DNA from 3 places in the Vibrio kanaloae genome. Region 1 is predicted to be linked to each of the others. Evidence: predicted binding sites of a transcription regulator. Region 1 holds the regulator's gene; each other region holds the start of a gene.

What was found. The regulator PurR, encoded in region 1, represses purine synthesis genes. The targets are predictions, from matches to a motif close to TNANGNAAACGTTTNCNTNA.
Region 2: the regulator PurR is predicted to act here: its motif matches at 4,192-4,211, upstream of OCV24_RS10990 (NCS2 family permease).
Region 3: the regulator PurR is predicted to act here: its motif matches at 3,056-3,075, upstream of purE (5-(carboxyamino)imidazole ribonucleotide mutase).

The regions. Positions count from the first base shown of each region.
Region 1 covers NZ_AP025497.1:1,996,983-2,003,509, reverse strand. Annotated here, with positions in the region: gene OCV24_RS09095 (alpha/beta fold hydrolase) at 174-971, shown strand; gene OCV24_RS09090 (putative signal transducing protein) at 1,098-1,415, opposite strand; gene OCV24_RS09085 (TVP38/TMEM64 family protein) at 1,427-2,107, opposite strand; gene OCV24_RS09080 (TfoX/Sxy family DNA transformation protein) at 2,240-2,830, opposite strand; cyclic di-GMP riboswitch class I at 2,958-3,043, opposite strand; gene purR (HTH-type transcriptional repressor PurR) at 3,214-4,218, opposite strand; gene torD (molecular chaperone TorD) at 4,535-5,182, opposite strand; gene torR (two-component system response regulator TorR) at 5,438-6,151, shown strand; gene elyC (envelope biogenesis factor ElyC) at 6,323-6,527, opposite strand, start outside.
Region 2 covers NZ_AP025497.1:2,420,390-2,426,916, reverse strand. Annotated here, with positions in the region: gene OCV24_RS11005 (succinylglutamate desuccinylase/aspartoacylase family protein) at 1-580, opposite strand, end outside; gene OCV24_RS11000 (DUF3332 family protein) at 852-1,391, shown strand; gene OCV24_RS10995 (aminoacyl-histidine dipeptidase) at 1,695-3,167, opposite strand; gene OCV24_RS10990 (NCS2 family permease) at 4,225-5,514, shown strand; gene OCV24_RS10985 (xanthine phosphoribosyltransferase) at 5,599-6,063, shown strand; gene frsA (esterase FrsA) at 6,153-6,527, shown strand, end outside.
Region 3 covers NZ_AP025497.1:3,119,095-3,125,621, forward strand. Annotated here, with positions in the region: gene OCV24_RS14050 (gamma carbonic anhydrase family protein) at 1-267, shown strand, start outside; gene OCV24_RS14055 (DUF1488 family protein) at 264-533, opposite strand; gene aroE (shikimate dehydrogenase) at 551-1,381, opposite strand; gene hemF (oxygen-dependent coproporphyrinogen oxidase) at 1,456-2,373, opposite strand; gene OCV24_RS14070 (L-threonylcarbamoyladenylate synthase) at 2,393-2,950, opposite strand; gene purE (5-(carboxyamino)imidazole ribonucleotide mutase) at 3,146-3,631, shown strand; gene OCV24_RS14080 (5-(carboxyamino)imidazole ribonucleotide synthase) at 3,637-4,767, shown strand; gene OCV24_RS14085 (DNA topoisomerase family protein) at 4,872-5,441, opposite strand; gene OCV24_RS14090 (DUF494 family protein) at 5,454-5,930, opposite strand; gene dprA (DNA-processing protein DprA) at 5,934-6,527, opposite strand, start outside.

The DNA of each region.
Region 1 (6,527 bases):
ACGAAGACAAAGCTTGCAAACTCATTTTAGTCAGGTAGAAAAGGTGAGGTAAGTATTCATATGACTAATGATAGGTTTGACACTATTATCACTTAAAGTTCTTAATAGCGTGATATCCTAGTCATCGCCTCGTGATGAGGCATAGCTCCATTCCAATAATTAAAGCGATAGGTATGTCTGAGAGTTTACTATTTCATAAAACATTTACTCACCCTACGAGCGATGAGTGGGTTGTATTTGTGCATGGCGCAGGAGGCAGTTCCTCCATCTGGTTCAAGCAGATTAAAGCGTATAAACAGCATTTCAACTTGCTGCTCATTGACTTGAGAGGGCATGGTAAATCAGACAATATACTTAAAGGGCTGATTTCGAATCGTTATACCTTCAAATCGGTGACGCTTGATATTCTCAAGGTATTAGACCATCTTAAAATCCGTTCTGCACATTTTGTTGGCATGTCTTTAGGCACGATCATAGTACGTAACGTTGCGGAGTTAGCTGCAGGGCGTGTGCGTTCAATGGTATTAGGCGGCGCTGTCACTAAACTCAACACTCGTTCTCAAGTTTTAATCAAATTAGGTAACTTAAGTAAACACATTATTCCTTATATGTGGTTATACAGTCTTTTTGCATATGTAGTAATGCCACAAAAAAGCCAAAAAGAGTCTCGTCATCTGTTTATCCGAGAAGCAAAGAAACTGTGCCAAAAAGAGTTTAAACGTTGGTTCATCTTAACCGCAGATGTTAATCCCCTAATGAAGTATTTCAAAGATAGAGAGTTACCCATTCCTACTCTCTATTTAATGGGAGAGCGTGATTACATGTTCATTAAGCCAGTAAAGGAAATGGTGCAAGCACATGAGTCGAGTGAACTGGTTGAAATCGCTAACTGCGGTCACGTCTGCAATGTAGAAAACCCTGAAGCATTCAATCAACATTCTATCGAGTTTATCCAAAAGCAAATCCAATGATTCTCTAGGTTTATTATCAGCTTAGATGATTAGATAGAATTGAAATAAAAACGGGAAGCTAGATTAGCTTCCCGTTTTTATATTGAGGAGGTATCAAACCGAACCTCTTGTCACAGTCTTTGCGTATTACTCAGGTGAGGCTGCGCCACACTGCCAACAAGAACCAAATAGTGCTTCGTTGACTTCGTGACACTCACTACATCGCCACTCTTCATAGATGATCGAATCTTGCTGCTTTTGGTAATCATTTACAATAGTGCGAGCTTTGTTAGCCAGTTCTGGTTCATACAGCCAAACGTACGGGTCAGTGTCTTCTGTAAATGGGAGTTCCCCTTTTAAACCAAACAACCCCTCACCACGGACCTCACATGCAATATTCTCACTTTCTAGCAATCCACATATGATGTGGGCTTCTGTCGGATTCGATGCAACAAAGATTTTCATGACATAGAACCTTAATCAGTTATCGGTGTTGAGCGAAATTTGCCCATTAGCCATTTAGCAAAAATTGGGAACACCCCGAGTAAAGCAAATGACAACAATACTGAAGGGGAAATGATACCTGAAAGCGAGTCAATCTCCGCAAGTTGAGTACCGGCGTTCAAGAAAACCGCAGTGCCTGGTAGCATGCCTATTTGGCTTGTAATGTAGTAACGACTGACCGACATTGGCGTTAGGCCCATCAGCAAGTTGATAAGGAAAAATGGGAATACAGGAATCAGACGCAAAGAAAATAAGTAAAATGCGCCGTCTTTTTCAACCCCCTTGTTAATCGTCGCCAATTTGTCACCAAACTTGGTTTGAATCCAGTCACGTAATAGATAGCGGCTACTTAGAAAGGCAAGGGTAGCACCAATTGCACTTGCGAAAGATACCAGCAGCAAGCTATTCCAGAAACCAAATAGAGCAGCTCCGAGCAGGGTGACAACAGCGGCACCAGGAATTGAGAAAGCAGTAATCATTACATACGCAACAAAATAGATAGCGGCAGCTGCAATAAAGTTGCTGTCAATGTAGTCATTTAAGACAGCTTGTTGGGTCTTAGCATTTTCAAGCGTTAAGTACTGGCCGAAATTGATGCCTAACAAGACAATGGTTACGACCAACACAATACCCAATATCATTTTCTTACTCATTGATACTTCCTCTAAATTTTCAATGCATACCGATAGTATAGATAGACAGGCAAAGCATAGATTAACTTTCACCAGATATAAAAAAAGCCGCAGTAAATGCGGCTTAGTTATGTATATATTGCACTGACAATGTTAATTGACGCGATTGATAAGCTCTTCGCGACGCTGCTGCGGTATAACAGACCAATGTGTACCATTGATCGCACCTTCTAGCGCCCAAAGTAGTTCAATACTGACAGAAGACGCATGCGATTCTTTGATGGCGTTAAATGCGTTTACAGAGCCAGATTCATATAAACGTTCTACAGAATCGATTCCTGCCTTTTTCAACATACGCTCGGTAGCGAGTCGAAGATTAGGCAGATCTTTGAGTCGGGTCGGCTTGGCAGAAGACTGCTCAGCTTTTTCTTCTTTAGCAAAACCCAGAGACGTGGTTGCAAGCTGCAAGATTTTCTCTTGGTCTTGCCATAGGCCTTCAGGTAAAGCGAAATATTTAGTAACAACAGGGAAACCACGTTTTTTGTAGACGTACGGTTGAAACCCTTGTTGTTCGAATTGCTTTGTTGTGCATTTGTCTGCTCGTATGTGCAGTTGGTCATTAACAACCAGAGCAAACATTGTGTCATCAGCAAAAAGACCGAATCCACCAAACATTGAGCGTGATTTTATTTTTCCTAGGGACTCAAATAACTTCATTGAGTCCTTTAGTATCGGTTTATCCATGTTATTTATCTCGGTGTATTTGAAGTACGCCACCAAATAAGCAGGTCCGAGAGATTAGCAAAATGTTGCAATTAAATTGTCAATAAGCCGTAAATTACTAAATGATTAGTAGTTACTGCATTTTGCCATCGGTAACCCCGCTACCATACCAACGAGTGGTTTAGGCCGGAAGCTTTGCGTCTCACTCTTTCGAGTGGTTTGCCCTGTGCGTGACTGATTGAATAGAATAAAGTTTTTGTTGAATGAGGCTCACACTTGTTATTTCAAAATGTGATATTGCTTCAATTAATGATCTTTGTATTGTGCATCTAGGTTCATTTTGGGTGCTGATAAAAAAAGCGCACCTAAAGGTGCGCTTGATGAAATTAAACTCATTTTATCAATTAATTTAACGTTTTAACTGTACATCGCTCTACGATTTCAGGGTGCATTTCGAAGACACGTTTTTCATGATCTTTGTCTTTTATACGTTCTAATAGAATTTCGAAAGCATTTTTACCAACACGACGTTTCGGTTGGTGCACCGTTGTTAAAGGTGGTGAAAAGTATTCAGCTAGCTCGATGTTGTCGTAACCAATGATCGAAATATCTTCAGGAATACGAATACCTTTCTGTTGCAGGCGACTCATTAGACCTAGTGCCATCGTGTCATTAAAGCAGAATACAGCCGTCGGGCGATCTTCCATCTCAACGATTTGCTCTGCAGCAAGAACTGCCGTATCGCACTCGAAGTTGCCTTCGATGATCATGTTATTATCGGTAGAAATCTTAGCTTCGTTCAGTGCGCGCTTGTATCCGGCAATGCGTTCAACACATGCTGCTTTGTCTAAGTGGCCACTTAAACAGGCAATTTTAGAGTGACCGCGTTCAATCAGGTACTTGGTTGCTAGGTAGCCACCTTCTTCAGAGTTATCAATGATCTTATCAGCTTGAGAGCTCTCTGGGCCCCAGTCCATAATAACTTTCGGGATGTCAGCGTGACGGTCTAACATCACTCTTAGTTCTTCAGTTAGGTCTGAACACATAACTAAGATGCCATCTACACGTTTCTCTGCCAGCATTCGAATGTAGTCACGTTGCTTCTCATAGATACCACCTGTGTTACACAGGATCAAAGTGTAACCTTGACGGTAGCAGTAGCTTTCAACACCATCGATAACTTCAGAGAAGAATAGGTTGGTTGATTGAGTAACAAGCATGCCGATAGTGCGTGTTGTATTGCACTTCAAGCTACGAGCTACAGCACTTGGCGCATAGTTCAGTTCGTCTACAGCTTTGTTTACTTTTTCTTGAGTCGCTTCTGCAACAAAACGTGTTTTATTGATTACGTGAGAAACGGTTGTTGTCGATACGCCGGCTAAGCGAGCGACATCTTTTATCGTGGCCATGGTTTTATCCTATTAGAAGCTACTTTCCCAAAGTACGGAATAAAGTAGCCGTTAAGCTACCTAACTAAGAGCTATAATTTGTAGGGCTCTTTGGGTACTAACGTGCTAAAAAACAAAAAACCGCTATTGAGCGGCTTGTCTTAACACCGAAATGCTCTGAACTTAAATAAGCATAGCATTTCGTGAATGTTTCATATTTTATCGTTTGCGGTCACAATTTTAGACTGACTAGAAGTTACTCGCAATAAAATTCACCCTGAAATCCGGGTGAATTGTCACATTCTATTGAATTTATTTACCTAGTCATGCAATAAGCTTAGTCACCAGCTAGATATTGAGCGTCTAAATTACAGAAGGCGAGTAACAGAGATGAGACTGAAGCGTAGAAACCGAATTCGTCAACGTCATGACATTTCACGTTGAACTTGGGTACCCAAGTAAGGAGTTGTTGTTCGATAAACTGTTGTTGAACGGAAAATGATTTTTCTAGCTTTTCTTCAAGCTCAGTTTCGTTAGAGCGAATGATCAAGTTACCAAGGAAATCGAGTTCGATAGCAATGTGGTCTGCTGGCTCTTTTAGATCTTGGTTCACCACTAAGTTGTGCTTAGCCATGATCTCTTCCATATCTTTTGCTGGCTTATCATTCAAAAGGCCAGTTTCGCCGATATACATAGAAGCGTATGGAAGGGCGCCATGTTTATCTGTTTTTAAGAAAAGGTCACAAAAGTCTGCAGACAGTTCTAGCTGAGCATCTTCACGTGTTTGTAGGCGGTTCAGCGCGTCCACTAACTTATCAATCGCTGGCTTTAGTGTTTCATTTTCGCCTAAACCAGTTAGGAAAGAACGAATGTCAACAGAGTGGTAGTGATCGAGTTCTTCTTGAGTGAGTTCTTTAGCGAATAAGCTTGATAACCACCAGTAGATTTCTGCTCTTTGTTCGTTGAACGCTTTTGTATCTTTCATTGGATTGATCCTAATATCGTCTTTCGTATACCCGGGGTACTCAGTCTAACTAACCGTGATATTTGCTAAGCGCAAAGCTACTCGTTAGTGGTAATGCCCATATTGAATTGTTATGGACGATAAATAGCAAGGTTTAAGATTGTCTTGTATCAAGAAAAATCCATGTTTCTGGCTTTTATCTTCTGCACCACTAGAATTGTTACTAGTTATGAATAGAATAGTCATTGAAACTATTAAATAAGAAAAGTGGTGTAGATGAGCTATCACGTATTAGTCGTAGAAGATGATGTGGTAACCCGCAGTAAATTGGTTGGATACTTCCAGAACGAAGGTTACACAGTGAGCGAAGCAGAAAGCGGCGCTCAAATGAGAAGCGTGTTAGAAGATAACAACGTGGACCTCATTATGCTGGACATCAACTTGCCAGGCGAAGATGGATTGATGCTAACTCGCGAATTACGCAGTCAATCAGACATTGGAATTATTTTAGTTACTGGACGCACGGATAGCATCGACAAAATCGTAGGCCTAGAAATGGGGGCAGACGATTATGTTACTAAACCTTTCGAACTTCGCGAGTTATTGGTTCGAGTTAAAAACTTACTTTGGCGTATTGCTGCTGCTCGTAAAACAGCAGCGGGCGCAGTCGAAGAAACATCAGATGAGTCTGTGGTTCGTTTTGGTGAGTGGACATTTGATATCCCTCGTCGCGCGTTAAGCAAAAACGGCGAACCGGTGAAACTGACCAAAGCAGAATACGAACTGCTAGTGGCTTTGTCTTCTTACCCTAATCAAGTATTAAGCCGCGAACGTATTCTGAATATGATTAGCCACCGAGTGGACGCACCTAATGACCGTACTATCGACGTACTAATCCGTCGTATGCGTGCAAAGATGGAGTTCGACCCTAAGAATCCACAGATTTTTGTGACGGTTCACGGTGAAGGTTATATGTTCGCTGGTGACTAATACCCTTTGGGGACTTATCGTCAGTAACGATATTTGAAGGAAAAAAGCCGAGACATCATTTGATGCCTCGGCTTTTTATTACTTAACGATTATTGCAAGCGAGCTAAGAACCTATAAATTTCTTTGCTGTTCTATCTGCTCAACAGGCTGAGTTTTCAGGCTGGACTGAGCTTACTGTGCTGCAGAAACTTCACTGTCTTCCTCAGCTAAGCTAGAAGCTTCAGGGACAACAACCGGTTCTTCTGAAATGTCCCTACTGGTGTCTAGCCAGTCACGTAGGTTTTGCCAAACCAATCCCATAGTCTCGTGCCAGTAACGCTCGGTTTGCTCAAGGTAGAGCGCCTTAGGCATGTACTTATTCCAAGGCTCAACAATC
Region 2 (6,527 bases), 420 kb from region 1:
CCGCTTCGCTACGCAGTGAACCGTCACGCAGTGGAGAATCAATGATCACTGGTGTTGCAAACGCTTTTGCGATGCGCAGTGTTTCTGGGTTCGACAGGTTTGCACGAATCTGTGGCAGATTCGTACGGTGAATCGCCCCCGTGTGTAAATCTAAGATGAAATCACAGTGCTTCGCAACATTCTCGAAGAAGGTGTAAGCGATACGTGATGTTAACGATCCTTTCTCACTACCAGGGAAGCAACGGTTTAGGTCACGGCGGTCTGGTAGGTAACGAGACTTATGGATGAAGCCGAACACGTTAACGATAGGCACAACAATTAAGGTACCTTTCAACTTCTTCGGATCGATAGCATTGGTTAACTGGCGGGCAATCTCAACACCATTTAACTCATCGCCGTGGATCGCCGCGTTTACCATCAGTGTTGGGCCTGCTTGGCGACCGTGAATGATTTCAATCGGGATTGAAAGTGGAGAGTGTGTATAAAGCTGAGCTGCTTGCAGTTCAATCTCCATTCGCTGTCCTGGCTGAACAGTATAACCAAGTAATTCGAATGGTTGGTTAGGTTTTAGTCTTGCCATTTAGGTTGTTCTCAACATGGTGATAATTCGTTAACACGGAATGTAGCAATCGTTGATTTTTAGTACGAATCAATCGCTTTACGGTGACGACAAAAGTTTTTTATGAAGGGGCTTCCGAATTGGTTTCAGTTTTTTATTTGGCTAATTGAAGGGTGTTTCAAATTGTGAATTTTATGACAATACATTGATTTAGCGCTGATATTTGTTATTCAGTTCGTTGGTATTATCCACCGCCATTTTTTGGCGGCCAAATTCAAATATTGAGATCAAAATGAAAAAAACAATTTCAAAAGTCGTTGCACTGGCGGTGGTATCTGTTGCTTTATCTGGCTGTGTTGGTAGTAACGCAGTAACGGGTTACCTAATGAAGTTCAACGTTAAGGCTGTTGATAACCGTTACGCTCGTGGTGGTTTGAACATGCTACTCGCACCTGCATACGGTCTAACGGTTGCTGCTGATTACCTGGTATTCAATTCACTAGAGTTCTGGACTGGTAGCAACCCACTAACGGGTTCTCCACACATCTTTGATACAAAGACTGACACTTACCTAGACATTAATAACCAACTTGACCCGTCTCTAACGGAAGCGCCAATAGGTCCTATCACGAGTACAGATGTGATCGAGCAGGGTCAAATGCAGCAGATTGATGAAAACACGATCCAAATGGACATTACTTACCAATCTGGTGAGCGCGCGACGTTAATCGGTGTTCGTGATGGCGAGATGGTGACGTACTTCATCGATGGCGAAGTTGTGGCACAAACTTCAATGGATGAGCTAGAAAGCTACGCGGCTTCACGCGCTTAGTTATACCAATCGTAGTAAATAACTGGTCACCCTAGCTTGTTAAAAATCTCGATAACTGCGTTGTGATTTTTGATTGTAGAATAACTACTTATCAGAAAATCACGCCTTGTTCTCAAGCCTTTTTCCTGCGCTATTTCTGAACACTTACTTACTGTGATTGGTATTACTTCTTTAGTCACAAATAGTCGATTAACAAATATTAGATACAAAAACAGGTACTCATTGAGTACCTGTTTTATTTTGCCTCGGATAAACGGTGTTTACTGAAAAGTACGATTTATTGAGCAAACATAGCTTATCGAATTAAGCTTTTTCTGGGATTGCTTCAAGCAGTGCAACCATTTGGTTCCAGAATAGCTCAACGGTATCAATCTTCACTTTCTCGTCTGGAGAGTGAGGGAATTTGATCGTTGGGCCGAAAGAAACCATATCCATGTTTGGGTAAGGTTCTTTGAATAGACCACACTCAAGACCAGCATGGATAACCATGATATTTGGCTTGTGACCGTATATGCCTTCGTACATGTCGCGGAATATGTGCATGATTTCAGAATCTGCGTCTGGTTTCCAACCTGGATAAGCACCAGAGAACGCGATGTTAGCACCTGCTAGTTCAGCAATAGAGTGAAGCATGCTTTCTACTTGGCTGCGACCTGAGTCGATAAGGGAACGGATCAGGCAAAGTACTGTGATTGAATTCTCTTCTGTCGTGATCACACCTACGTTTAGAGATGTTTCCACAACACCTTCAATCTCGTCACTCATACGAATCACGCCGTTTGGTGCTGCGTTAAGTGCTGCGATAAAGCGCGTCTGTTCTGCTTGTGCAAGAGTACCCATTTCAACGGCGACTTCTTCGTTGAATGTTACGATGCTGTCTTCGATGTTACCTAGTTCAGTTGATAGAAGCTCGGTGTAGTAGTTGTATAGCGAAGCCAGTTCCTCTTGGTTTGCAGCAGGAACTGCAACCGTTACGAAACCTTCACGAGGAATTGCGTTACGAAGGCTACCACCTTTGAACTCTACGATGCGAAGGTCTAGCTTTTTTGCGTGACTCGCTAAGAAACGGGCAAGTAGTTTGTTTGCGTTTGCACGACCAGTATGGATATCACAACCCGAGTGACCGCCTTTAAGGCCTTTAAGTGTTAGTTTGCGCGTTACGAAATCTGCAGGAATAGCATCTCGAGTGATGTCGAAAGTCATTGTACCGTCGATACCGCCAGCACAACCCATATATACTTCACCTTCTTGCTCTGAATCGGTATTAAGAAGGATATCGCCTTCTAACCAACCAGCTTCAAGACCGAAAGCACCTGTCATTCCTGCTTCTTCATCTACAGTGAGTAGAACTTCTATAGGGCCGTGCTTGATTTCGTTTGACGCAAGAACCGCTAGGCAAGAAGCCATGCCCATGCCGTTATCAGCGCCAAGTGTTGTGCCTTTTGCTGTAACCCACTCACCATCAATGTATGGCTGGATAGGATCTTTAGCGAAGTCGTGAACCGTGTCTTCATTCTTTTGTGGAACCATATCGATGTGCGCTTGCAGCACCACACCTTTTTTGTTTTCCATGCCTGGCGTTGCAGGTTTAGTAATGAAGACGTTACCCGTTGGGTCGCGACGCACACTTAAACCTTGCTCTGTTGCCCAAGCAATAATGTATTGAGCTAGCTCTTCCTCATGCTTAGAAGGATGTGGGATTGAGCAAATCTTATCGAAGAACTGCCAAATAGGGGCAGGGGATAATTTACTGATCTCAGAATGGAATTCAGACACGGATGACTCCTTTTTTATTTGGTAACCATATATTTAGGATTCTCATGGGTAAAAACCTAGAACAAAAATCTAAAATATGGGTCTGTTTTGATGGTAACAGCATACCACTTGAGTGTTTTGACGAGTAGCGCTTCTAAACCTCAAACACCTCAAATTTTGAAAGCGATTTTGTCCATCCGATCATAACTAAGCGCTTTGATGCTTATAAATAACCCAAGCAAACGTTTGTTTAAGTTTATTTTGTAATTTAATTACACTTATGGGTTTGGGTTGTGATCTTATTTAGTCAAAAGTGTGATGTGTCGCAATAAAAAGTTGTAATATTTTTTCTTTAGGGTATATTAATAACCAACTTCTAAGGTGAAGAGTAAATGCTCAAAGGATGAGTCCGTTTTATCGCCTCCAAGGAACCGAGAAATCAAATTCGTTTTTTATTGATTTATTAAGGTGATAGTTATGAAAGGTTTACCATCTGCAATGTTCTGGCTTAACAGCTCTGTTTACACTAGCAACTTTGCATACCCTACAAGCTTTGGTTACTAATACCGTAAGCATGTAACTCGAACAGTTTTGTTCACCCCTATATATTGGAATTCTTTTACAACCCTTTTGGTTGACAGATTCTACCGCCACTCAGTTTTGAGTGGCGTTTTTTTTGCCTGCTACTTTTCCAAACCGCTTTAGCTTGTCACTTTCCCTGCTGTTCTGCATGGTTGTTTTTTAAACGCCGAAATATCAATTTACGCCTGATTACTGATCTTGTTGAAAAATACATAACTCTTGTGGGTTTGAATTCAGAGTTTAATGGCTAGATTCTCTATTAAAATAATTGATGGTCGAAAAAGTAACCAAGAAATTCCATCATGAATAATAGTATTAATTAACTGTTTATTATGGTTATTTTCTCTAGCTACCTTCCTTTTTAATCGCTTTGTTTCATAAAGTATTCTGATAAATATCGATTAGAGCCTTAATTCTATCTGGAATTTGTTATTTGATAACTTTATAATCCACGGCCAATCGATTACGCAACCGTTTACTCTTATAGGATTCGATAATGTTCGAAAAGCTATTCAAACTCAGTGAAAATGGCACCAATGTGCGCACTGAAATCATCGCAGGTCTAACAACCTTCCTAACAATGGCTTACATTATTTTTGTAAACCCAATGATTCTAGCTGACGCAGGGATGGACCATGGCGCTGTATTTGTAGCAACCTGTTTAGCGGCTGCTATTGGCTGTTTTATCATGGGCTTTGTTGCTAACTACCCAATTGCTCAAGCACCAGGTATGGGGCTGAATGCATTCTTTACTTACGCTGTTGTAATGGGGATGGGTTATACGTGGCAAGTTGCTTTGGCAGCGGTTTTCGTATCGGGCGTAATCTTCATTTTCTTAAGTATCTTTAAGATTCGTGAATGGATTATCAACTCTATCCCTATGTCTCTGCGTGTAGGTATCTCTGCGGGTATTGGTCTTTTCCTTGCGTTTATTGCTCTTAGCAATGCTGGCATCGTTGTTTCTAACCCAGCAACCAAGGTTTCACTTGGTGATATTACCGCGATTGCCCCAACCCTAGGTGCACTTGGTTTTTTCCTTACTATTGCTCTTGTTCATCGTGGTGTGAAAGGCGCAGTCATGATCGCTATTCTAGCTATCACTGCTCTTGGTATTGCTATTGGTGATGTTCAATACGGTGGCATCATGTCTACACCACCAAGCTTAGCACCAACGTTTATGCAGCTTGATTTCTCTGCGGTATTTGAAATAGGTATGATTTCAGTCGTATTCGCATTCTTGTTCGTCGATTTGTTCGATACTGCGGGTACTTTGGTGGGGGTTGCAACGAAAGCAAACTTAATCAAGGAAGACGGTAAACTTCCTCGTTTAAACAAAGCACTGCTTGCTGACTCTACAGCAACGTCTATTGGTGCATTGCTAGGTACATCAAACACGACTTCTTATGTTGAAAGTGTTGCAGGCGTGGCTGAAGGTGGCCGTACAGGTCTAACAGCTGTTGTGGTTGGTATCTTATTCCTACTGGCTCTTTTCTTCTCGCCACTTGCAGGTATGATTCCGGCTTACGCAACATCAGGCGCATTGTTCTATGTAGCCATTCTGATGATGTCTGGCCTCGTGGGCATTGATTGGCGTGATCTTACGGAAGCTGCACCTGTCGTGGTAACATGTCTGCTTATGCCGCTGACATACTCTATTGCTGAGGGTATTTCACTTGGTTTCATCGCTTACGCTGTAATTAAGCTGCTAAGTGGTAAAGGTCGCGACGTTTCACCTGCTGTGTGGGTCATGTCGGCTATCTTTATTCTTAAATACATTTTCGCTTAATCGTCTAGATTTCTGCTTAATCGCTGAAGAGGTTATGTTTGGAATAGCCTCTAATAACATGACAAAATTATTAGGTTTTATACTATGAGCAACAAATTCGTTATCACTTGGGACAACATGCAGACTTACTGCCGTCAACTAGCTGAAAAGCAAATGCCAGCAGAGCAGTGGAAAGGTATCTGGGCGGTCAGCCGTGGTGGTTTGGTTCCTGGTGCAATCTTGGCTCGTGAATTGGGTATTCGTCACGTAGATACGATTTGTATCTCTAGCTATGACCACGATCACCAACGTGATATGACAGTCGTTAAAGCTCCTGAAGGTGACGGTGAAGGTTTCTTAATCGTTGAAGATCTTGTTGATAGTGGTGACACTGCACGTAAGCTTCGCGAAATGTACCCTAAAGCGAAATTAATCGCAGTATGTGCAAAACCATCTGGTGCACATTTACTTGATGAATACATTGTTGATATCCCTCAAGACACATGGATTGAGCAACCTTGGGATACGAGCCTAAGCTACGTTGAGCCAGTAAATCGCAAGTCAAAATAAGCGCAAGCTAAATTTTTTGAGAAATGACCCATCATAGGGTCATTTTTTTTTATATGATTAGTGACAACCATTTCTTATTAAGTATTCCAATGTCTGAATCAAAAGAAACGAGCTCAAACCTTTCGGAAACCTTGTTTGTTAAGCATAAGCAGGCCAAAGAGACCTCAATGCTAACGTGTTACATGCCCAGCTCCGAAGCGTTGCTCGGCGAGAAGCGTAAGCAGCACAATTCATCATGGTACCGAAACTTAAGACGTCTGCAGTGGGTATGGCAAGGGGTTAATCCAATAGAGCAAGAAGCTGTATTGGCTCGAGTTGCGTCATCAAAGAACTCCCGAACGACTGATGAGTGGTTAGACACTGTGATGGGTTACCGCAGCGGTAACTGGGCTTACGAGTGGACTAAGCTAGGCATGCAGCACCAAAATAGTTCGAACGAAAAGAGTGGTGAAGAGATGGCAGAA
Region 3 (6,527 bases), 1.1 Mb from region 1:
CTGCATGGCTGCACGATTGAAGATCGTGTACTTGTTGGTATGGGAGCTATTGTGCTGGATGGTGTGGTTATCGAACAAGAAGTAATGATTGGTGCGGGAAGTTTGGTTCCACCTAACAAGGTACTTGAGAGTGGTTATCTCTATGTAGGAAGCCCAGTTAAGCAAGCACGTCCATTAAATGATAAAGAACGTGCTTTCTTGCAGAAGTCGGCTGACAACTATGTTCAGAATAAAAATGACTATCTAGACTCTGTGCTTCCTGTTTAAAGCACTTTAATCTGAATTCGATTAGAGGAGTCATACTCCTCTTCTTCTATTAACTCTTCCGCTAGCTCTTCAATATCGAAACGTAACTCTGAAAAGATAGCTAAAGCTTGATCGCCCTCTTCTATCACTTTACCTGCCAATCGTGATAATTCTTCAATAGATAAGACACATTCGATCAATGCACCCGACTGTTGTGCTGGGAAGGTGATAGATTGACTTGCTTCATCCCAATCTTGGATATCCGGAAATAGAATTGATTGATTCATTTTTTATAAATACCTCATTACATCTCTAGGTTTTTACGTAATTCTCTTAAAATCTGTTTTGTTCCAGGACGAAGGCCACGCCACAGCATAAAGCTCTCTGCTGCCTGCCCCACTAGCATACCCAAACCATCATAAGCAGCATGAACACCGTTATCTAATGCCCATTGATTAAATACTGTGGTTCCAGATCCGTAAACCATGTCATAAACGGCGCTATTAGAATTGAAAATAGCATCAGACACTTCAGGAATCTGTCCGCTTAGACCAGACGAAGTAGAGTTAATAATGACATCAAAGCCTTCATTAACATCACTTAGCCCCATCCCCTTGATATTGCCATGCGAAGAAAACATCTCAGCCAGAAGTTCAGCCTTGGAGCTGGTTCGATTAGCGACCACCAGCTGTTGTGGCTTTTGGTCGAGAAGAGGTTGAATCACCCCTCTCGCAGCACCACCAGCGCCAAGAAGAAGAACGCGAGCTCCTTTTAACGCAACTTGATGTTGAAGCAGGTCTTGAACTAAACCCTCGCCATCGGTGTTATCACCAATGATTTCTCCGTCATCGAGCTTCTTAAGTGTGTTTACGGCACCAGCCAATTCAGCCCTCTCAGTTAGGCGATTGGCAAACTGATAGGCATCTTCTTTAAAAGGCGCTGTGACATTACATCCTCGACCACCTTCACTGAAAAAGGCTTTCGCAGCAGTGATAAATTCACCATGCTCTGGCTGTAATGCTGTATAGGTAAGTTGTTGGCTGGTTTGGCGAGCAAATAATGTGTGAATGAATGGCGATTTGCTTTGCCCAATAGGGTTACCGAAAACGGCATAACGATCTACTTGCTGTGTCATATCCTTACCTAACAGAAATAAAAAAGGTCATCTATATAGATGACCCTATCACTATCCCTATAAGGAAGGAAGAACTACCAAACTCGAGGCTTTAGGTAGTCGCTATAAAGCAGATCTTCTGGTGAACCCGCTTGAGGTTCGTAGCGATATTCCCAGCGAGCCAATGGCGGCATCGACATTAATATTGATTCTGTACGACCACCGCTTTGCAAACCAAATAGGGTGCCACGGTCATACACTAAGTTAAATTCAACATAGCGACCACGACGATAAAGTTGGAAATCACGCTCGCGCTCACCATAAGGCGTCTGTTTGCGTCGTTCTACAATTGGTAAGTATGCGGCTGCAAAACCTTCACCGACCGCCTGCATATAAGCAAAGCTCTTTTCAAAGCCCCACTCATTCAGATCATCAAAGAACAGCCCACCCACACCACGTGTTTCATCACGGTGAGGCAGATAGAAGTACTTATCACACCATTCCTTGTGTTCTTGATAAACGTCATCACCAAACGGCGCACACAGGTCTTTAGCGGTTTGATGCCAAGATTGGCAGTCTTCATCGAAAGGATAAAATGGCGTTAAGTCAAAACCACCACCAAACCACCAAATTGGGTCTTCCCCTTCTTTTTCCGCAATGAAGAATCGAACGTTCGCGTGTGAGGTTGGGACATATGGGTTTTTAGGGTGGATAACTAATGAGACACCCATAGCTTCAAACTTACGTCCGGCTAATTCAGGACGGTGAGCTGTGGCTGAGGCAGGCATAGCCTTACCAGCGACATGAGAAAAGTTAACCCCACCTTGCTCAAATACCGCACCATTGGTCATCACACGAGTTCGACCACCGCCACCAAGGCGTTCGCCAGGTTCACGCTCCCATGCATCTTCTTCAAACAGTGCTGTGCCATCAGCTTGCTCAAGCTGCTGGCAAATCGAATCTTGTAGACTCAGTAAAAACTGTTTTACTGCTTCTTTATCAATTGCTGACATCTTTCTTCCTCTGCAGGGTTTAACCCTGTCTTAATATTTTCGACGTTTTTGCATCTCTAATTTCGCTTGGCTTCTCACGACCACCCGTTTGACCTTCTAAAATAGCCACCAAATGTTGACCCAGTTGCTGTTGAACTTCTTCAGTCGTCATACAAGGCGGTTCACCTGTCAGGTTAGCACTGGTCGAGGTTAACGGCTTACCGAATTCATTACACATTCTTTGAACTAAAGGGTGATCAGTCACTCGCACCGCGATGGATTCAAATTGGCCACTGACCCAGTCCGTCACTTTACTGCTGGTTGGCATTATCCAAGTCACAGGTCCTGGCCATGTTGCTTTTACGGTCGCTAACTGCGCTTCCGTCAACTGGCTTTCGTCAATATAGGGCAGCAACTGCTCGTAACTCGCAGCAATTAGGATCAACCCTTTCTCCATCGGCCGCTGTTTTAAATCGAGCAATTTCTTAATGGCTTGTGGATTATCGGGATCACAACCGACCCCAAAAACGCCTTCGGTCGGGTAAGCAATGACTTCACCTTGTTGTAATGCCTGCAAAGTATGTTGAAAGTTATCCAAGGGTTGCCTCATTAATTCTGTTATCGAACTCGCTAAGTGTACAAATTATCATTCACTGTGACTAAAGCTATTTGTTTATAAAATGTATCAATTAACAACTTAGACTTACGCAAACGTTTTCCTTAAGCAATTTTCCCCGTATAATGCGCGCAAAATATCTAATCACTAATTAAATCGTACCTGAAGGAGTTTGAGATGACTGTCGGTATTATCATGGGTTCTAAATCTGATTGGCCAACAATGAAGCTAGCTGCAGAAATGTTGGATCAGTTTGGCGTGGCGTACGAAACAAAAGTGGTTTCTGCTCACCGCACACCTCAGTTGCTTGCAGACTACGCAACCAGTGCGAAAGAGCGCGGTATTAAAGTGATTATTGCAGGTGCTGGCGGCGCTGCACACCTTCCAGGTATGGCTGCTGCTTTCACAAGCGTACCTGTTTTGGGTGTTCCCGTTCAGTCTAAAGCACTGAAGGGCATGGACTCGCTGCTTTCTATCGTGCAGATGCCAAAAGGTATCGCAGTAGGTACTTTGGCTATCGGTGAAGCTGGCGCTGCCAATGCAGGTATACTAGCAGCTCAAATCATTGGTACACACAATGAAGAAGTGATGGCGAAAGTCGAAGCGTTCCGCTCTGAGCAAACAGAAACGGTTCTGGCTAATCCAAACCCTGCAGAGGACTAATTCCCATGCATGTTCTTGTGTTAGGCGCGGGCCAACTTGCTCGCATGATGTCCCTAGCGGGGGCACCGCTGAATATTGAAATTTCTGCTTTTGATGTTGGCAGCAAAAATATTGTTCACCCATTAACGCAAGCGATTCTAGGCAACGGCTTAGACACCGCGATTGAGCGTGCGGACGTCATTACTGCTGAATTCGAACATATCCCTCACGATGTACTTGAGGTGTGTGAACGCAGTGGTAAGTTCTTACCGACAACAGAAGCAATCAAAGCTGGCGGTGATCGTCGCCTTGAAAAAGCACTGTTAGACGAAGCAAATGTGAAAAATGCCAAATACTACGTGATTAACTCTCGCGAAGACTTTGACGCTGCGATTGCTCACGTAGGCTTGCCAATGGTCTTGAAGAGCACACTTGGCGGCTACGATGGCAAAGGTCAATGGCGCTTAAAGACATTAGACAATGTTGACGCGACTTGGACAGAAATGGCCGAGTGCATTGCCGCAACCAACAACCAAGCCATTGTGGCTGAAGAGTTTGTTCCGTTTGACCGCGAAGTATCACTGGTTGGTGCTCGTGGTACCAATGGCGAGATTCAAGTGTATCCACTGGCTGAGAATGTTCACACCGATGGCGTGTTGAGCTTATCAACAGCCATTGATGACATTGAACTGCAAGAGCAAGCGAAAACCATGTTCACCGCAGTTGCAGAACGTTTGGACTACATTGGCGTGCTTGCACTTGAGTTCTTTGATGTTCAAGGTTCACTGCTGGTTAATGAGATTGCACCACGTGTTCATAACTCTGGCCACTGGACGCAACAAGGCGCAGAGACTTGTCAGTTTGAGAACCACCTACGTGCCGTATGTGGTATGCCACTAGGCAGCACCAAACTGATTCGCCCAACCGCAATGATCAACATTCTTGGTGAAGATACCCTACCTGAAGATATTCTGGCTCAAGATGGCTGTCATGTTCATTGGTATGGCAAAGAGAAGCGTGCGGGTCGAAAGATGGGCCACATTAACGTGAGCGCTGACTACAACGCAGAGCTGCAAAGAGCGTTGTGCTCACTGGCAGACATTCTTGATAAGCAAGCTTACCCTGCTGTGCATGAGTTTGCTGAGCAGATGAAATAAGCCTACATTGGCTTATTGATATAAAAAGTTCATTGGATGTAGAAACGGCGCTCATTGAGCGCCGTTTTTTATTTCTGATCATTCACTTACTGTGATTGGTATTACTACTGAGATTGAATGTGATGACACTTGCGATCAGCACATTGCTTCTTAGTGCCACTGGCCGTTCTCTTTTCCAGCAACAGCGGGAACTGGCACTGTTCACAACGACCTATAACAGGTGGCTGATTAACGGCAAACTTACACTTAGGGTAGTTATCGCACGCATAGAAGGTTTTGCCGTAGCGAGATTTACGCTCAACCAAATGGCCTCGACTACACTCAGGGCAGGCTACAAGTGGCTGCTCTTCAGGTTGTTCTTTTGGTTGGTCCAAAGATTCGATGTGATTACACGTTGGGTAACTACTACAACCAATGAACATCCCAAAGCGACCTTGCCTTAATACCAATTCGTTTTGGCATTTAGGACACGGCACGCCCAGCTCTTTCACCACATGACCATCATTTTGATGAAGAGGCTTGATGTAACCACAGCTCGGATACTGCTTACAGCCTAAAAATGGGCCGTGCTTACCATGGCGAAGCTGAAGCTCCCCACCACACTGTGGACATGGTTCATGCTCTAACGCATGTTCATGTGCTGAAAAAAGCTGATTATCAATCTTACTACTCATGACAAGCCTGTATTAATGCAAGATACCTTGCTCTTTGGTGTACAACAGCTCTTCCATTTGCGTGTAAGCACTTTCATTACCCGGCACATTAAATAGCACCATTAAGATAATCCATTTCAGATCATCCAATTCAAATTCGTTGGTCTCAAGCCCCATAACACGATCAATCACCATTTCACGAATTTCTGTCGTGAGCACGTTGATCTGTTCAAGGAACAGTAAGAAACCTCGACACTCCATATTAATACGTGAAATCTCTCGACTGGTATAAATACGCATCGAGGTATTGGAGCACACACTAATCGCCGCTTGGTTCTCGGTATCTTGCAATGCCGCAAGATCTTCTAACCAATGGAGGGCCTTATAAATATCATCTTGGCGAAACCCTGCTCGAATAAGCTCATCTTCCAGCTCATCTTGATCCACCTGCAATTCAGAATCGCTATGGATGTAGGTTTCAAACAAGTACATCAGTATGTCCATCATCATAGCTTAGCCTCTCCCCTTTCGAATATAGCCACCGGAAACTGCAACAACATGCCCTGAGAGCTCAAGCTCCAAAAGCTGCATCATGACCTCATGCACAGGTATATGGGTTCTCTGTGCCAAAATATCAACGGGTGTCGCTTCTAACCCTACGTTAGCTAACAGCTGTGGAAATGGCAATTGTTCATTTTCATCCTCATTCGGCGTAAGTTCGAATAAGCTGGGCTGCTGCTCTATAGACCAGTCTAACAGACTCTTTATTTCAATCAGAACATCTTGAGCGCTCTGTACCAAACATGCGCCAGTTTTGATTAAGCTATTGCCTCCGCGGCTGGTTGGGCTATGAATTGAGCCAGGAAGCGCAAACACTTCTCGGCCTTGCTCCATAGCATAGCGAGCTGTAATCAAAGAACCGCTTTTCTCAGCAGCCTCAACAACGAGAGTCCCCAAAGACAACCCACTTATAATACGGTTACGCCGAGGGAAATGTTCAGGTCGAGGTTTAGCGCTTGGGCGGAATTCTGAGATCAGCGCGCCATTCTCACAAATTCTATCCGCTAGATTTCGGTGACGTGCAGGGTAAATGGAGCCCAAGCCTGA